3 regions of the Kosakonia sp. SMBL-WEM22 genome follow, and region 2 is predicted to be linked to each of the others. Evidence: predicted binding sites of a transcription regulator. Region 2 holds the regulator's gene; each other region holds the start of a gene.

Region 1 (6,174 bases), 2.4 Mb from region 2:
GATAAGAAGCGGCAGCTGGTTCGCCATTGAAACCTTAATGAGCGTGGCGGCGATTGGCGCACTGGTGATTGGCGCGACCGCCGAAGCGGCGATGGTGCTGCTGCTGTTTCTAATTGGCGAGCGGCTTGAAGGCTGGGCCGCCAGCCGCGCGCGCAAGGGCGTGAGCGCACTGATGGCACTTAAACCCGATAGCGCCATTCGCGTGCGCAGCGGCGTGCGTGAAACTATCCCTGCCAGCCAGCTGCGACCCGGCGATACCATTGAAGTTCCCGCGGGCGGGCGCTTACCGGCAGATGGCCGCCTTATCTCGCCGTTCGCCAGTTTTGATGAGAGTGCGTTAACCGGCGAATCGCTGCCCGTCGAGCGCAGTGCGGGCGAAAGCGTGCCCGCAGGTGCCACCAGCGTCGATCGGCTCATTACTCTGGAAGTCGTTTCAAAAGCGGGCGAAAGCGCCATCGACCGCATCCTGAAACTGATTGAGGAGGCGGAAGAGCGCCGCGCCCCCATTGAGCGCTTTATCGATCGCTTCAGCCGCATTTATACGCCAGCGATTATGGCCGTGGCGCTACTGGTGGCGGTGGTTCCGCCCCTGCTCTTTTCCGCTCCGTGGCTGGAGTGGATCTACAAAGGGCTGGCGCTGCTGCTGATCGGCTGCCCGTGCGCGCTGGTGATCTCCACCCCTGCGGCCATCACCTCGGGTCTGGCAGCAGCAGCACGTCGCGGGGCGCTGATTAAAGGCGGCGCGGCGCTGGAGCAGCTCGGCACCCTGCGTCAAGTGGCATTTGATAAGACCGGCACGCTGACTCTCGGCAAACCACAGCTGGTCGCCATTCAGGCATTTTCGGGTACAGAAGAGCAGGAGCTGCTGGCACTCAGCGCCGGGGTTGAGCAGGGCTCGACACACCCGCTGGCGCTGGCGATTGTGCAGGAGGCGCAGCGTCGTGGCATCGCTATTCCGCAGGCCGACGGGCAACGTGCGCTGGCCGGGAAAGGTATCGAAGCGCGTATCGGCGCGCATAACATTCACATCTGCGCACCGGAAAAGGTGCCAGCGGGCCTGCTTAATGACGCAGGACGCAAGCAGATTGAGCAGCAGGAAGCGCAGGGGCAAACGGTGGTAGTGGTTCTGCGCGATAATGCCGTTATCGGTACGCTGGCGCTACAGGACACCCTGCGCGACGATGCGAAAGCCGCAGTAGCCGAGCTGCATACTCTTGGCATCACGGGCGTGATCCTCACCGGCGATAACCCGCGGGCAGCGGCAGCGATTGCCGGTGAGTTGGGTCTGGAATTCCGTGCCGGGCTGCTGCCGGAGGATAAAGTCAGCGCCGTACGCGCCCTGAATGAAGAGGCTCCGCTGGCGATGGTCGGCGACGGCATCAACGATGCTCCGGCGATGAAAGCGGCAACAATTGGTATTGCGATGGGCAGCGGCACCGATGTCGCGCTGGAGAGTGCCGACGCGGCGTTAACCCATAACCGGCTCTCCGGCCTTGGGCAGATGATCCGCCTGGCGCGCGCCACGCACCGTAATATTCGTCAGAACATCGCCATTGCGCTGGGGCTGAAGGGGGTTTTGCTGGTCACCACACTTTTGGGGATCACCGGATTATGGCTGGCGGTGCTGGCGGATACCGGCGCAACGGTGCTAGTGACTGCCAACGCGCTGCGCCTGTTACGCCGCAACGATTAGTGGCTTTTACGCACTAAATAGCGGTAGGGCAGCGTTTCGGTCTGGTCGGCAACCAGCTCATGTTCCATAAAACGGCAGAAGCCGGGAATATCGCGGGTGGTTGCCGGATCGTCGGCGATAATCAGTACAGTTTCGCCAACCTGCATATTACGCACGGTTTTGCGCACCATCATTACCGGCTCCGGGCAGCGCAGGCCAAGGGCGTCAAGAGTGTGGTCGGCGGTAGAAAACGGATCGCTCATCTTCATCTCACAAGTGAAAAAACCGCCCTAGTTTACGCTGCCATTTTTCGGGCGCAAGGGAGGTTAACGATTGCGTTAAAATTAGCCGTTGCATCGCGCGATGATTGCAGTATCATGCGGCGGCTTCTGCCTGGCAGAGCATAAATTGAACTGGGTTCCCTCACCCCATTTACCAAAAAGGTCACAATATGACGCACTTTTCCAACGCACAGCGCATGAAGGCGCTGGTCTGGCTATCGCTTTTCCACCTGCTGGTGATTATCTCCAGCAACTATCTGGTGCAGCTCCCGGTCGCCATTTTCGGCTTCCACACCACCTGGGGCGCATTCAGTTTTCCGTTTATCTTCCTGGCAACGGATCTCACCGTGCGCATCTTCGGCGCGCCTCTGGCACGTAAGATTATCTTTGCCGTGATGGTGCCCGCCCTGCTCGCCTCCTACGTTATCTCGTCGCTCTTTTATATGGGCAGCTGGCAAGGTTTCGGCGCGCTCGCCCACTTTAACCTGTTTGTGGCGCGTATCGCCGCCGCCAGCTTTATGGCCTATGCGCTGGGGCAGATCCTCGATGTGCACGTCTTTAACCGCCTGCGCCAAAGCCGCCGCTGGTGGCTTGCGCCGACGGCCTCGACCATTTTTGGTAACGCCAGCGATACGGTAGCCTTCTTCTTTATCGCCTTCTGGCGCAGCCCCGATCCCTTTATGGCGCAGCACTGGACCGAAATCGCGCTGGTGGACTACAGCTTCAAGGTGCTTATCAGCATCGTCTTCTTCCTGCCGATGTACGGTGTGCTGTTGAATATGTTGCTGAAAAGGCTGGCAGACAAATCTGAAATCTCCGCATTACAGGCGGGTTAAAGGTACGACTTATCAGTTGTGATAATATGGAACAACGAGCCATTATGGCTGTTTATTGAAAGGATGAAGTCAATGCGCAATCTGGTGAAATATGTCGGTATTGGCCTGCTGGTGATGGGGCTGGCTGCCTGTGATAACAGCGATAGCAAAAAGCCCGTGCAGGGTGCTGCCGCAGAGAGCAACGCCTCCGGCCAGCCGGTGACCCTGCTCGACGGTAAACTGAGCTTCTCGCTGCCTGCGGATATGACCGATCAGAGCGGCAAGCTGGGTACGCAATCCAACAACATGCACGTCTACTCTGACGCCACCGGCCAGAAAGCGGTAATTGTGATTGTTGGCGACAACACGCAGGAAGATCTGAGCGTGCTGGCGAAGCGTCTGGAAGATCAGCAGCGCAGCCGCGATCCGCAGTTGCAGGTCGTAACCAACCGTTCTGTTGAGCTGAAAGGGCAGACCCTGCAACAGCTCGACAGCGTGATCTCCGCCAAAGGCCAGACCGCATGGTCCTCCGTGGTGCTGGGGAAAATTGATAACCACCTGGTGACCCTTCAGGTAACGCTGCCGGCGGATAATCAGCAGCAGGCGCAGACCGCTGCCGAGAACATTATCAACACCATCGTGGTGAAATAACGCCGCAACAATCAAAAAGAGAAAGGGAACCTGCGGGTTCCCTTTTTTTATGCCAGCCCGGATAACCGTTTACGCGCTATCCGGTACTCTCTGCTTTAACCGCCACGCCAACAGCAGCGCAACTGCCACCAGCCCGGCGGCGGCAAGGTAGATGGAAGAGACGCCCGCCCAGGCCATCAGCAGCCCTGCCAGCGGGCCGGTCACGCCTAACGAGAGATCCATAAACACCGTATAGGTCGCCAGCGCCGAGCCCTGATTGTGCTGCGGCACCGCTTTTACTGCCACCACGCCCAGCGCCGGGAAGACCAGCGAGAAGCCGGCCCCGGTCAGAAAGACGCCCAGTTTCACCATCCACGGATCGACCGCCAGGCCGACCAGCACCAGGCCACAGGTCTCCACCGCAAAGCAGATCAGCGCCACGTTGAGGCCGCCAAGACGGTTGATAGCGTTGGGAAAGAGCAGGCGCGCGCCAACAAACGCCACGCTGAAGAGCGTCAGGGCGAATGCCGCACCGTCCCAGCCGCGGGCATCGTAATAGAGGGTAATAAAGGTGGCGATCACGCCAAAGCCCGCCGAACCGAGCGCCAGCGCCAGCCCGTAGAGCCAGACGCGCCCAAGCACGGCACGAAACGGCAGCGGCTTGCCTTTACTCGCTTTTACCGCCGCACGCGGTAGCGCCAGCAGCACCGCCAGCAGCGCGACGGCCATAATCGTCACCGCCAGCCCCTGCAGGCCGCCGTAGTGATAACAGAACACCCCGAGCGGCGCACCAAGCGCCATCGCCCCGTAGGTGGCAATGCCGTTCCACGAGATCACGCGCCCAATATGCACCGAGCCGACCACGCCAACGCCCCACAGCGTCGCGCCGGTGCCGGCAAAACTCTGGCCGATACCTAAAATCACCCGCCCAAGGCAGAGCAGCGCCAGGCTTAACACACCCGACTGCTGTCCCATTGCCGCCAGCAGATAGCAGAGCCCGCTGAGAAACGCGCCGCAGAGGCCAAAAATCACCACTTTTTTTGGCCCCAGCAGATCGGCATAGCGCCCGGCGTGCGGGCGGCTGAGCAGCGTGGCGAAGTACTGGAGACTTATCACCAGCCCCGCCCAGAAGGCGCTGTAGCCCATCACGTCATGGACAAAACCAGGCAATACCGCCAGCGGCAGACCGATGGTGAGATAGCTGGCGAAGTTAAAAATCACGACGGACAAAATCCGCAGATTGAGGCGCAATCCGCTCGGCGCCGTTTCAGCGCGGTGTTCAGGCATCAGGATTTACTCAGATTTTTACAACAGTGTTTCACTATTACCACGACACAAGGTAGAAAGCAGCACGACTTTAAGATTATCTCTGTCAGGCGAAGGTCGCGCGGCGCACTACACTTACTGGCAATAAGAAAAAAAAGGAATTACTCATGATGCAACCTCAGCCAGACCGGGCGGGCCTCCACATTCTTCTCAAACTGGCGTCACTGGTGATTATCCTCGCCGGTATCCACGCCGCAGCCGATATTATTGTGCAACTTCTGCTGGCGCTCTTTTTCGCCATCGTTCTCAATCCGCTGGTGACCTGGTTTCTCCGCCGCGGCATCAAGCGACCGGCGGCCATTGCCATTGTGGTGGTGGTGATGTTGGTCTTTCTGACAGCGTTATTCGCCGTGCTTGCCGCGTCGATGAACGACTTTATGACCCTGCTGCCGAAGTATAACCGCGAGCTGACACGCAAGTTTTTGCAACTGCAGGACGCGCTGCCGTTCCTGCATCTGCATCTCTCGCCGGAGCGTATGCTGCAACGCATGGACTCGGACCGCATGATGTCCTTCGCCACTACCATGGCAACACAGTTATCGAATGCGATGGCAAGTGTGGTGCTGCTGGTGATGACGGTGGTCTTTATGCTGTTCGAAGTGCGCCACGTGCCCTACAAAATGCGCTTCTCCCTGAATAATCCGCAGATCCATATCGCCGGGCTGCACCGCGCGCTGAAAGGGGTTTCGCACTACCTGGCGCTGAAAACGCTGCTCAGCGTCTGGACCGGGCTGATTGTCTGGGTTGGGCTGGTGGCGCTGGATGTGCAGTTTGCCCTGATGTGGGGCGTGCTCGCCTTCTTGCTGAACTACGTGCCCAATATCGGGTCGGTGATCTCCGCTATTCCGCCGATGATCCAGGCCCTGCTGTTCAATGGCACTTACGAATGCCTGTTAGTCGGCGCGCTGTTCCTGGTGGTGCACATGCTGATTGGCAATATCCTTGAGCCGCGCATGATGGGCCACCGCCTAGGCATGTCGACGCTGGTAGTGTTCCTCTCATTATTAATCTGGGGATGGCTGCTCGGCCCGGTGGGGATGCTACTCTCGGTGCCGCTCACCAGCGTCTGCAAAATCTGGATGGAGACCACCACCGGCGGCAGCAAGCTGGCGATCATGCTTGGCCCAGGCCGACCGAAATCGCGGTTACCCGGTTAAGCTCTCTTGCGGGCGGGCAGGAAGATAACCAGCACGCCCGCCACAATCAGCGCCACGCCAAACGCACCGCGCAGCGTGAAGGGTTCATGCCAGCCAGGCAGCCAGATAGCGGCAGCCCACACCAGAATGTAACTCAGGCTGAGCAGAGCATAAGCTTTGCTCAGCGCCATCCGGTGCAGAGCCAGATACCAACAGCCCATCGAGGCCACATAGCCCATCAACCCCAACAGCAGCGCCAGCGTGCCGGTCTGACCATGCAGCAGCGCCAGCAAGAAGGCGCGCGGATCGGTTAA
Region 2 (6,174 bases):
CGCCACCGCCATCAGGCAGAAAGGGATCATCAGCGCGGTCAGCGAGACGCCCGGAATAAAGCCAACTGCCCAGGTCGCCAGCACGCTTAGAGCAAAGCCGCTCAGTAACCACGGCAACATACGCGACCCCTGCCATTTTTGCAGCGCTGCGCGGCAGCCGTAACCACCAATCAGGAAAGCGAAGGTTTGTGGCACATAGCTCAGGCCAATTACTGACGGACCATAGCCCATCTCATGCAGGATAAACGGCGATCCGGTCAGCCAGGCAAAGAAGCTGGCGGAGCAGGCGGCGTAGATCATCACATTGCCGCGATAATCGCGGGCGCGCAGCAGATCGAGGAAGGTGAGTGCCTGCTGGTCATGCGTCACCTCTTTTACCGGCGATTTGAGGCGGAAAACCGGGATCATCAACACCACGGTGATGGCCAGCAGGGTGGCGAAAATCGCTTGCCATTCAATATGGGCCAGCAGCCAGGCACCGAGCAGCGGAGCCAGCGCCGGGGTTAAACCGACCAGCGGCATAATGGTGGCGAAAATACGGTTAACGCGGTGCGCCGGGTAGTAATCCGTCACCAGCGCCTGCCAGCTAACGGTGGCCGCACAGACGCCGACGGCCTGTACAAAACGCAGCACCAGAAGCCAGGTAGCGTCACGCACCCAAATCGTTCCGAGGCAGCCGAGGGCGAAAATAGCGAGCCCAGTCAGCAGAATTGGCTTGCGACCATAGCGATCCGACAGCGGCCCCCACAGCAGCTGCGCCACCGCGAATCCGGCCAGGAAGAGGCTCAGCGAGGCGCTGATCACGGCGGGAGAGGTGTTTAAATCTTGCTGAATCGCGCTGAAAGCGGGCAGATACATGTCGGTGGCTAAAAAGCCCAGCACGCTTAACCCCCCGAGCCAGACTAAAAATCCTTTGCCAGGTTGCATTCTCTTTTCTCTTTAATTGCAGGTAATCAGGGTGGGGAAGTGTAAGGAGTGCTTTCCTGGTTGTGAAACGCTAATATTTGCATGTTGGTTTCAAAAATTTTGCAGGCAAAATATGTGGTCAGAATACTCTCTTGAAGTGGTGGATGCCGTAGCGCGTAATGGCAGCTTTAGCGGCGCAGCGCAGGAGCTGCACCGCGTGCCCTCAGCGGTGAGCTACACCGTGCGTCAGCTGGAGGAGTGGCTGGCGGTGCCGCTGTTTGTGCGCCGTCACCGCGACGTAGAATTAACCCCCGCCGGGGTCTGGTTTTTAAAGGAGGGGCGATCTGTTATCAAAAAAATGGTGATCACCCGCCAGCAGTGTCAGCAGATCGCCAATGGCTGGCGCGGGCAGTTGCCGATTGCTGTCGATAACATTGTGAAACCCGCCCGCACCCGGCAGATGATTGTCGATTTTTATCGCCACTTCAGTGATGTCGAGCTGGTGGTCTACCAGGAGGTGTTTAACGGCGTCTGGGATGCGCTCGCCGATGGCCGCGTTGAACTGGCGATTGGGGCCACGCAGGCGATCCCGGTCGGTGGCCGCTATGCCTTTCGTGATATGGGCACCCTGAGCTGGAAGTGTGTCGTCTCACGTCAGCATCCGCTGGCGCAGCTCAACGGTCCGTTAAGCGATGAGACGTTGCGCAACTGGCCATCGCTGATCCAGGAGGATACCTCCCGCTCGCTGCCAAAGCGTATTACCTGGCTGCTGGATAACCAGAAACGGGTGATGGTGCCAGACTGGGCCTCGTCGGAAGCGTGCCTGTCGGCGGGGCTTTGTGTAGGGATGGTGCCAGCCCATTTTGCCCGGCCACGGCTTGATAGCGGCGACTGGGTGGCGCTTGAGCTGGAAAACCCGTTTCCGGATGCCGCCTGCTGCCTGACATGGCAACAAAGCGAGGCGTCGCCTGCGCTGAACTGGCTACTGGATTATCTGGGCGACAGTGAAACGTTGAATAGAGAGTGGCTGCGGGAGCCGGAGTAAGGCTCCCGCGGGAAGGGATTAACGGCGGTAGTCGCGGAAGGGGCCATCGGCCACCGAGCGGCGCTCCACCAGGCGCGGATGCACTTCAATCGACTGCGACTGTTCGCGCTTGTTCACAATGCGATCGAGCAGCATGGTGAAGGCCGTTTCACCCAGCGAGTCTTTCGGCTGATGAATCGTCGTCAGCGCCGGGGTGAAGAAGCGTGAGTTGCGCACGTTGTCATAACCGATGACGGAGATATCCTGCGGCACGCGCAGCCCCATCTCATCGGCGGCGCAGAGCGCGCCCATCGCCATAATGTCGCCGCCGCAGAAGACCGCGGTCGGGCGCGAGGACTGGCCGAGGATCTGCTGCATGGCGCGGTAGCCGGATTCCGGCTCAAAGTCCCCCTGCACAATCCAGTGCTCGGGCACGTTGATCATCGCCTCGGTCATCGCCTTCATAAAACCGGCCAGACGACCTGCGCCAGTGTTGCGCTCCAGCGGGCCCGGGATCACGCCGATGTCGCGATGCCCGCGCTCAATCAGGTAACGGCCGGCCATATAGCCGCCTTCAAAAGCGTTATCAATCACCGAATCAGTGAAGTCTGCTTTCGATTCTCCCCAGTCCATCACCACCATGGGAATATGACGATACTCCTCCAGCATGGTGAGTACGGTTTCCGGGTACTCCGAGCACATCACCAGCAGGCCATCGACACGTTTTTGCGCCATCATCGACAGGTAAGCGCGCTGCTTCTCCTGGCTGTTCCACGCGTTGCCGAGGATCAGGGTGTAGCCCTTCTGGAAACACTTCTTCTCAACCGCTTCGATGATTTCGGCGAAGTAGGCCGCTTCACTGCTGGTCGCCAGCAGACCAATCGATTTGGTGTGATTCACTTTTAGGCTGCGGGCGACGGCGCTTGGCGAATAGTGCAGCTCTTTGATTGCCGCCCAGACGGCGTTGCGCGTCTCTTCGGCGACGAAACGGGTTTTGTTAATTACATGTGATACGGTTGTAGTGGAAACGTTTGCTCGTTTCGCGACATCTTTAATCGTTGCCATCAGATATTACTCCAGACCATATCGTAAGCTCCTGATAATTCGCAAGGTAAACGTTTGCCTTTAATCACCCTGAACTCATCAAAGTGAGTGCGGTACGCCGGGAAAACGACACTGGACGTCAGGAGGGGAGTCAATGGCCGGTACGCTAATAAATTTAGCGTCGAATTTTGGCTGATCTTGAGCAAAAGGGGAAGTATTAAAACGTTTATGCTGCCAAATCGCGCAAGATTTTTCAGAAAATTTGTGCAAAAATGCGCAGGCTCACTTTTTGTGGGGAAATTAAATGGAGAAAAATTGATGAGCACCGATCTTAAGTATTCACTCTTCACCACCGTCATCGTTCTGAGCCTGATTGTTTTCGGCGCGCTGACCGCTGCACTGCATTGATCTGATGCGAGGGAGAGCCCTCTCCCTCGATTCTTGCGCCACCATTGTTCCTCGTTGCGCAATTAACTTTTCTCCTCCCGCTCACTTCTGTTTTTTGTGACAGCTGTCATACTTTTGCCTTTTCGCGGCCTGGCTGAGGGTCGCATGTTCATTTCGGAGTCAAAAGATGAAAATAAATTTCCCCCTGCTTGCGCTGGCGATTGGCGCGTTTGGGATTGGGACCACCGAATTCTCCCCGATGGGATTACTGCCGGTGATTGCGCAGGGCGTTGGGGTTTCCATTCCAGCGGCGGGGATGCTGATCAGCGCCTACGCCATCGGCGTTATGGTGGGCGCGCCGCTGATGACGCTGTTACTTTCTCATCGTGGCCGTCGCAATGCGCTGATTTTCTTAATGGCGATTTTCACCGTCGGCAATGTGCTCTCCGCCATTGCGCCGGATTACGCCACCCTGATGATCGCCCGTATTATCACCAGCCTTAATCACGGCGCGTTCTTCGGGCTTGGCTCGGTGGTCGCCGCAAGCGTTGTCGCGAAAGAGAAGCAGGCCAGCGCGGTGGCAACGATGTTTATGGGGCTGACCATCGCCAATATTGGCGGAGTGCCCGCCGCCACCTGGCTTGGGGAAACCATCGGCTGGCGCATGTCCTTTATGGCAACCGCCGGGCTTGGGGTGATCTCCATGGTTTCGCTCTTCTTCTCCTTACCGCAAGGCGGTGCGGGCGCGCGACCCAATGTGCGCAACGAACTGGCGGTGCTGATGCGCCCACAGGTGCTGACGGCGCTGCTGACTACGGTGCTCGGTGCCGGCGCAATGTTCACTCTTTACACCTACATCTCGCCGGTGTTGCGCACGCTGACCGACGCCACGCCGGGGTTTGTCACCGCCATGCTGGTGCTGATTGGCGTTGGTTTTTCTATGGGTAACTATCTGGGCGGGAAACTGGCGGATCGCTCAGTAACCGGTACCCTAAAAGGGTTTTTGCTGCTGCTGATTGCGATCATGCTGGCAATCCCGCTGCTGGCACGCAGCGAGATCGGCGCGGCAATCGCCATGGTAGTGTGGGGCGCGGCAACCTTCGCGGTGGTGCCACCGTTGCAGATGCGCGTGATGCGCGTTGCCCATGAAGCTCCGGGGCTGTCGTCATCGGTCAATATTGGCGCATTTAACCTGGGTAATGCCCTTGGCGCGGCGGCAGGCGGCGCGGTGATCTCCGGCGGCCTCGGTTACACGTTTGTTCCGGTGATGGGGGCGATTATTGCCGGGCTGGGGCTGCTGCTGGTGCTCTTCTCCGGGCGTAATTCAGCGTCGCGCGTCTGTGCCGCAGCGGAGTAAGGCGAAGTAACACCTGCCGCGAGAGCGGCAGGTGGGAGAGGGGATTAGCGAATGGTTTTCGGCGTCACAACGCGGCGCGCACCAACATAGTGGCGCTGCCAGTAATCTTCGCTTAATGAGGTAACCTGAATATCCTGGCCGCTACGCGGTGACTGGATAAATTTGCCGTTACCAACATAAACGCCAACATGATCGGCCGTGCCACGACCCTGAGTGCGGAAAAAGACCAGATCGCCGCTCTCCAGCTCGCGCAGGTTAACCGGCGAGGCGTCACGCAGGTGATACATCTCATTGGCGGTACGCGGAATACGGAACTTCACCAGATCTTTGTAGGCGTAATAAACAAGCCCACTGCAATCAAAACCGGTTTTCGGCGAAGAGCCGCCCCAGTGGTAGGGTTTACCAAGCTGATTCATCAGCTTCGACATCGCGGTTTTTTGCACTTTTTGCACGCGCAGTTTATGCACGTCAGCCAGCGTGCGGGTCTGGCTGCTTTTCACTTTAATACAGTGCGGCTTGTGGCCTTTGCGCGGCGTACACTTCTCAGTCAACGTAACGGATGCTGTTTTCAGTGAGCCTGAAGTTTTACGACGCGAGGGAGTTTTAGCGGTTTTCTGCGGGGTAGCGCTGCTTTTCTTTTTGGTCGAGGTTTTATTTTTTGCGGTTTTTTTACTGCTGGCTTTTTCTGCCGAAGTGCCACTGCTTTTCTTTACTGTTTTGGTAGAACCGTTTTTTTTCTTACGTTCGGATGCTTTCGCCAGATGTGTTTTTTGCACGGCCGAGGCTGGCGCTTGTTCAGAAGCGCTCGCTAATGGCGTGAAAGACAACGTGGTGAACAACAAAGCACAGAGCGTGATTGAAGCTTTTGGTATCCGCGCCACTGAGCAATCCCCTGTTAGGGCAGGCATCTATAATGCTTGCGTATGATTTAAAAAACTCGTCGATTCTAATCTATAAAAAGCCCAAACGTTAATACTGTTTTTGCATCTGTAGCGTCGTTTCGTTAACAAGCGCAAAAAAAGGAGCAAAACGTTTCGCTAAAAGCCGATTTTTCGCCGCCTGAACCATGGCGAGTTGGCTCAAATCACCTTTACCTTATCGTGCCTGTAACACCTTAAATCCGCGCGGTGAATAAAATGTTATTTTCCGAAGTAAGCCTGACCCGCTACAATGTCCGATCTCTGCCGTAGAAGAAGTTGAAGGAAGCAAAGACAATGAGTGAGACTCTTGAAAAAATTCAGCGCCAGATCGCTGAGAACCCGATTCTGCTGTACATGAAAGGCTCGCCGAAACTGCCAAGCTGCGGTTTCTCCGCCCAGGCCGTTCAGGCGCTCTCTGCATGCGGCGAGCGTTTTGCCTATGTGGATATCCTGCAAAACCCGGATATCCGTGCCGAACTGCCAAAATACGCAAACTGGCCAACCTTCCCGCAGCTGTGGGTTGAGGGTGAGCTGGT
Region 3 (6,174 bases), 2.2 Mb from region 2:
TAAGCAGCGTATGAGCCAGGAAATGATGGCGATGTACAAAGCGGAGAAAGTGAACCCGCTGGGCGGCTGCTTCCCGCTGCTGATCCAGATGCCAATCTTCCTTGCGCTCTACTACATGCTGATGGGCTCCGTTGAGCTGCGCCATGCGCCGTTCGCGCTGTGGATCCACGATCTCTCGGCGCAAGACCCGTACTACATCCTGCCGATCCTGATGGGCGTAACGATGTTCTTCATTCAGAAGATGTCGCCGACCACCGTGACCGACCCGATGCAGCAGAAGATCATGACCTTTATGCCGGTCATCTTCACGGTGTTCTTCCTGTGGTTCCCGTCAGGTCTGGTGCTGTACTACATCGTCAGCAACCTGGTAACCATTCTGCAGCAGCAGCTGATTTACCGTGGTCTGGAGAAACGTGGTCTTCATAGCCGCGAGAAGAAAAGCTCTTAATACGCTTCATTCTTTAAGCTGCATGTGCGTTGGCTGCACTTGCTCACCCCAGTCGTTTACTGATGTAAACTTCTGGGGACTCACAAGCTTGCCGCCTTCCTGCAACGTAAATTATTTTGCGTATTACTTGTAAGATTCAGACAAGGCGGTCAACTGACCGCCTTTCTTATTTTGAGATTTCGGAAAATAAACCATGAGCCATAACGACACTATCGTCGCTCAGGCAACCCCACCGGGACGCGGTGGTGTGGGTATCCTGCGTATCTCCGGCATGAAAGCGCGCGACGTCGCGCAGGCGGTGCTGGGCAAGCTGCCGAAACCGCGTTATGCCGATTACCTTGCGTTTCAGGACGCCGACGGCAGCGCCCTCGATCAGGGCATTGCGCTGTGGTTCCCCGGCCCCAACTCCTTTACCGGTGAAGATGTGCTGGAGCTGCAGGGCCACGGCGGCCCGGTGATCCTCGATCTGCTGTTAAAGCGCATTCTGACGCTGCCCGGGCTGCGTATCGCTAAACCGGGCGAATTCTCTGAACGCGCGTTTCTCAATGACAAGCTCGACCTGGCGCAGGCAGAAGCGATTGCCGACCTGATTGATGCCAGCTCCGAGCAGGCCGCGCGTTCGGCGCTCAACTCCCTGCAGGGCGCGTTTTCCGCACGCGTTAATCATCTGGTGGAAGCACTCACTCACCTGCGCATCTACGTTGAAGCGGCAATCGACTTCCCCGACGAAGAGATCGACTTTCTTTCCGACGGCAAAATCGAAGCGCAGCTTAATGATGTGATAAGCGATCTCGATGCGGTACGCGCCGAAGCGCGCCAGGGAAGCCTGCTGCGTGAAGGGATGAAGGTGGTGATTGCCGGGCGTCCGAACGCCGGGAAGTCGAGCCTGCTTAACGCACTGGCCGGGCGCGAAGCGGCGATTGTTACTGATATCGCCGGTACCACGCGCGATGTGCTGCGTGAACATATCCATATCGACGGGATGCCGCTGCACATTATTGATACCGCCGGGCTACGCGAAGCCGGTGACGAAGTGGAGCGAATCGGGATTGAGCGCGCCTGGCAGGAGATTGAACAGGCAGACCGCGTGCTGTTTATGGTAGATGGTACCACCACCGACGCCGTCGATCCGGCGCATATCTGGCCTGACTTTATCGCCCGTTTACCGGCGAAATTGCCGATCACTGTGGTGCGTAATAAATCAGACGTCACCGGAGAACAGCCGGGGATCAGCGAAGTGAATAATCACTCACTTGTTCGCCTCTCTGCGCGAACCAACGAAGGGGTGGACGTGCTGCGTCAGCATCTCAAGCAGAGCATGGGTTTCGACACCAGCATGGAGGGCGGCTTCCTTGCGCGCCGTCGTCACCTGCAGGCGCTGGAAATGGCCGCTGAACATCTGCAACAGGGCAAAGCGCAGCTGCTTGGCGCCTGGGCGGGTGAGCTGCTCGCAGAGGAGTTACGTCTGGCGCAGCAGAACCTGAGCGAGATCACCGGCGAATTTACTTCTGATGACCTTCTGGGCAGGATTTTCTCAAGCTTCTGTATTGGTAAATAATCCCTCATCCCGCGGCTGGCGGGCGTTTTAGCGCTCGTTAGCCGTCATTTCATCACTTTTTCCGAAAGTGTTCCCTATTGACGAAAGAAAGTGTAAATATCACGCCTTAGGACTTTTCAGATGGGACTTTTCGCATTAAAACCTATTCATCACAGGCGATAATGTCGATTATCGATTTGATTCACGCAGCCCATTATCACGGAGCGAAAAATGGCGACACACTTTGCAAGAGGGATCCTTTCAGAAGGCCATCTTGTCTCGACCCGGCTCCCCCAGGCGTGCCTTGATGCCGCCGGTCAACTTCCGGAACATCGCCGCTCCCGGTATATCGCTTCCAGGGCGCTGCTCGCAGAGATGATGTTTATGCTTTATGGCATCAGCGAGCTGCCGGAGATGGTGGTTGAGGAGAGCGGAAGACCGCGCTTTGCCGACAGCAGCCTACCGGGCTTTTCACTGGCCTATGCCGGGAATATGGTTGGTGTTGCCATTACCACCGAAGGCGAGTGCGGCCTTGATATGGAGCTACAGCGCGCGACGCGCAGCTTCCATAGCCCGCACGGGCAGAAACACACCTTCAGTAATAATGAGCAGTTGTGGATAAATAACCAGAACGATGCCAGTGAAGCGCAAACGCAGCTGATAACGCTGCGCCAAAGCGTGATGAAGCTGATCCACCAGATGCAGGATGACCCGATGCAGCTCCAGCTGCTGCCTGGCTCCGGGCGGCTTCGCGTCGCACAACATGCGCAGGTAGAAGTGATGTGCGATGCCGAAGATGTGCTGATCTGGTCTGTTGCGGTCGCGCCAGCGATTGAAAGCCTGCGCATCTGGGAGTTTGATAGCCAGAAAGGGTGGCACTACCTGACGGATGTGCTGACCCGCGCCAACGATCCGGCTTCCCGCCTGATGCGTTTCACCAGCCTGCCCGCCGAAAAAGCGTTGATCTGAATAAGCGTGAGGATAAAGCTTTCCCTCCCCCGAAACGGGAGAGGGAGAGGGAATTAATGCGCGTCGATAAAGACGATTTTCAGCAGGAACAGCAGCGCCACGACAACCACGCACGGGCTAAGCTCGCGCAGACGGCCGGTACCGATTTTCATCACGCAGTAGGAGATAAAGCCGAGCGCGATCCCCTCGGTGATGGAGAAGCTAAACGGCATCATCACGGCGGTAATAAACGCCGGTACCGCTTCGGTGAGATCCTCCCACTTCACGCGCGCCAGGCTTGAGGTCATCAGCACTCCAACGTAAATCAGCGCGCCCGCAGCCGCATAACCCGGCACCATTCCCGCCAGCGGCGAGAGGAAGATCACCAGCAGGAACAGCAAACCCACGACTACCGCCGTCAGGCCGGTACGCCCGCCAACGGAGACGCCCGAAGAGGATTCAATGTAGGCCGTAACCGAGGATGTACCGAAGAAGGAGCCAGTGACAGAGGAGATGCTGTCAACGTAGAGCGCCTGCTTCATGCGCGGGAATTTGCCCTTCTCATCCACCAGCCCAGCTTTGTCGGTTACGCCAATCAGCGTCCCGGAGGAGTCGAACAGGTTCACCAGCATAAACGAGAAGATCACGCCCGCCAGACCCAGGTTGAAGGAGCCGGCGAGATCGACATTGCCTACCACCGACATTACGCTTGGCGGCGTAGAGACAATCCCGTAATACTGCACATCGCCCAGCAGCCAGCCCAGAAGCGTGGTCACGACGATAGAGACCAGCACCGCGGCGTGAATATTACGTGACGCCAGAATAGCGATGATAAAGAAGCCAAGCACGCCCAGCAGCACGCTGTGTGACGTCAGATTACCAATGCTCACTAGCGTCTCTTTGTTGGCGACAATCACGCCCGCATTTTTCAGACCCATCATGCCGATAAACAGGCCGATCCCGCTGGTGATGCCAACACGCAGGCTCATCGGGATATTGGCGATCATCCAGTAGCGTACGCGGAAGATGGTCAGCAACAGCAGACCGACCGCACCCCAGAAGATCGCACCCATACCGACCTGCCAGGAGAGCCCCATCGCGCCCACTACCACGAAGGCGAAGAAGGCGTTCAATCCCATTGCCGGAGCCAACGCGACCGGCAGGTTAGCCACCAGCCCCATCAGGATGCTGCCGAAGGCGGCGATCAGACAGGTAGTGACAAAAACTGCGCTGGTATCCATCCCGGCGACGCCTAAAATTTGCGGGTTAACGAAAACGATGTAGACCATCGTTAAAAACGTCGTGAAGCCGGCGATCACTTCGGTGCGCGCCGTTGTGCCGTGGTCACGCAGTTTGAACACGCGGTCAAGCAACCCCGGGCGAGAGGCCTGGGAGGTCTGTTGTTGGCTCATTATCAATTTCCGGAATAGGAGGGAAAATTCGTCGCTATCCTATACCAAAATGAGGCAGTATTGACGGTTATCACGCACTTTTTTCATTGAATTTGCTTATACGGCAACGATTGCGTCCCGCAATCTGCGTTAAGTAATCGTTAAACTTGTAATCACAGGAAATGGCATGTCCCACATTGAAGCGATCTTTTTCGACTGTGACGGCACCCTGGTCGATAGTGAAGTGATCTGTTCCCGCGCATACGTCCATATGTTTCAAACCGTTGGCATTACGCTGGACCTCGAAGAGGTCTTCAAGCGCTTTAAAGGCATGAAGCTATATGAAATTATTGATGTTATCGGCGAGGAACACGGTAAAGCGCTGGATAAAGCGCTGCTTGAGCCGGTTTATCGCGCCGAAGTGGCGCGGCTGTTCGACAGTGAGCTGGAGGTGATTCCGGGTGCTAATGCACTGCTTGCTGCCGTAAGCGTCCCCATGTGCGTGGTCTCTAACGGGCCGGTGAGCAAAATGCAACACTCATTAGGTAAACTTGGGATGTTGCACCACTTTCCGGAAAAACTGTTTAGTGGCTATGACATACAGCGCTGGAAGCCCGATCCAGCGTTAATGTACCATGCAGCAGAGGTACTTGATGTCTCGCCGGAGAAGTGCATTCTGGTGGATGATTCCGCCGCCGGAGCGCAATCTGGCATTGCGGCAGGGATGGAAGTCTTTTACTTCTGCGCCGACCCGCATAACGTACCTATCGATCACCCAAAAGTGACGACATTTACTGACTTAGCACAGCTGCCAGAATTGTGGCGCGCTCGCGGGTGGTCTGTTACGCGCTAACTTACCTACAAGACAGGATGTTTTTATGGACCAGAATAATCGCCCTCTCCCGGTATTCAAATACCACCCACAGCCCCTGGAAACAGGCGTCTTCTCTGAAGGCAAAACCGTGACCTGCGACTGTTGCTCACAGCCAACAGACGTTTACTACACCAACCCATTCTTTACTGCTGAAGACGTCGACACGCTCTGCCCCTGGTGCATTGCCGATGGCTCAGCAGCAGAGAAATTCAACGGCACATTTCAGGATGATTGCAGCCTGGAGGGTGTCGAAGGGGAGTTTGACGATGAGGGCGAATTTACCGGCTTTAGCAGTTCGTGGCCGGAAGAGACCGTTGCTGAGTTGACGCAACGCACACCCGGCTATTGCGGCTGGCAGCAGGAGCACTGGCTGGCACACTGCAATGATTTCTGCGCCTTTATCGGTTACGTTGGCTGGAAAGAGATAGCCGACAAGCTGGATCAGTTTGCCGATCTGGACGCCGATTGCCGGGCCTTTGGAATGGATATCGACAAACTAAAGGAGTATTTGCGCGACGGCGGCGACTGTCAGGGCTACCTCTTCCGCTGCCTCCACTGCGGGAAGCTGCGTCTGTGGGCAGATTTCTCCTGACGACTTGCCCAAAATAAGGAATAAAAGATGTCGGATTTACTTGCGCGTTATCAGGGGTGCCTTCTCGGCCTGGCGGCCGGCGATGCGGTTGGCACAACGGTAGAGTTCAGTCCCAGAGAGAGCTTTACCCCGGTCACCGACATGGTCGGCGGCGGCCCGTTTCATTTAAAAGCCGGACAGTGGACGGATGACACCTCCATGGCGCTCTGCCTCGCGCATAGCCTGATCGCCTGTAAAGGGTTTGATGCGACCGATCAGATGAACCGCTATCTGAACTGGTGGAAGTGGGGCTATTTAAGCTCTACGGGCAGCTGTTTTGATATCGGGATGACGGTCTCATCTGCGCTGCAGCGCTTTGCGCACGACGGCGAACCCTTTGCCGGC

What was found. Region 2 encodes PurR, which represses purine synthesis genes. Its sites were predicted from a motif close to CANGCAAACGTTTGCNTG; they were not measured.
Region 1: tusA (sulfurtransferase TusA) is a predicted target of PurR. The motif match lies at 1,995-2,012, and genes of this name have one in related genera.
Region 3: HF650_RS24250 (NCS2 family permease) is a predicted target of PurR. The motif match lies at 4,445-4,462, and genes of this name have one in related genera.

What each region holds. Positions count from the first base shown of each region.
Region 1 is NZ_CP051488.1:4,624,160-4,630,333, forward strand. It holds gene zntA (Zn(II)/Cd(II)/Pb(II) translocating P-type ATPase ZntA) at 1-1,693, shown strand, start outside; gene tusA (sulfurtransferase TusA) at 1,690-1,935, opposite strand; gene HF650_RS22290 (7-cyano-7-deazaguanine/7-aminomethyl-7-deazaguanine transporter) at 2,124-2,789, shown strand; gene HF650_RS22295 (DcrB family lipoprotein) at 2,862-3,419, shown strand; partial or broken gene HF650_RS22300 (MFS transporter) at 3,489-4,720, opposite strand; gene HF650_RS22305 (AI-2E family transporter) at 4,832-5,881, shown strand; gene arnF (4-amino-4-deoxy-L-arabinose-phosphoundecaprenol flippase subunit ArnF) at 5,878-6,174, opposite strand, start outside.
Region 2 is NZ_CP051488.1:2,209,351-2,215,524, forward strand. It holds gene punC (purine nucleoside transporter PunC) at 1-927, opposite strand, end outside; gene punR (DNA-binding transcriptional activator PunR) at 1,040-1,951, shown strand; gene purR (HTH-type transcriptional repressor PurR) at 1,970-2,995, opposite strand; gene HF650_RS10485 (YnhF family membrane protein) at 3,293-3,382, shown strand; gene HF650_RS10490 (MFS transporter) at 3,549-4,718, shown strand; gene HF650_RS10495 (C40 family peptidase) at 4,763-5,599, opposite strand; gene HF650_RS10500 (Grx4 family monothiol glutaredoxin) at 5,933-6,174, shown strand, end outside.
Region 3 is NZ_CP051488.1:5,028,901-5,035,074, reverse strand. It holds gene yidC (membrane protein insertase YidC) at 1-448, shown strand, start outside; gene mnmE (tRNA uridine-5-carboxymethylaminomethyl(34) synthesis GTPase MnmE) at 642-2,006, shown strand; gene HF650_RS24255 (hypothetical protein) at 2,217-2,954, shown strand; gene HF650_RS24250 (NCS2 family permease) at 3,008-4,345, opposite strand; gene yieH (6-phosphogluconate phosphatase) at 4,512-5,177, shown strand; gene cbrC (PF03691 family colicin E2 tolerance protein CbrC) at 5,203-5,790, shown strand; gene HF650_RS24235 (ADP-ribosylglycohydrolase family protein) at 5,818-6,174, shown strand, end outside.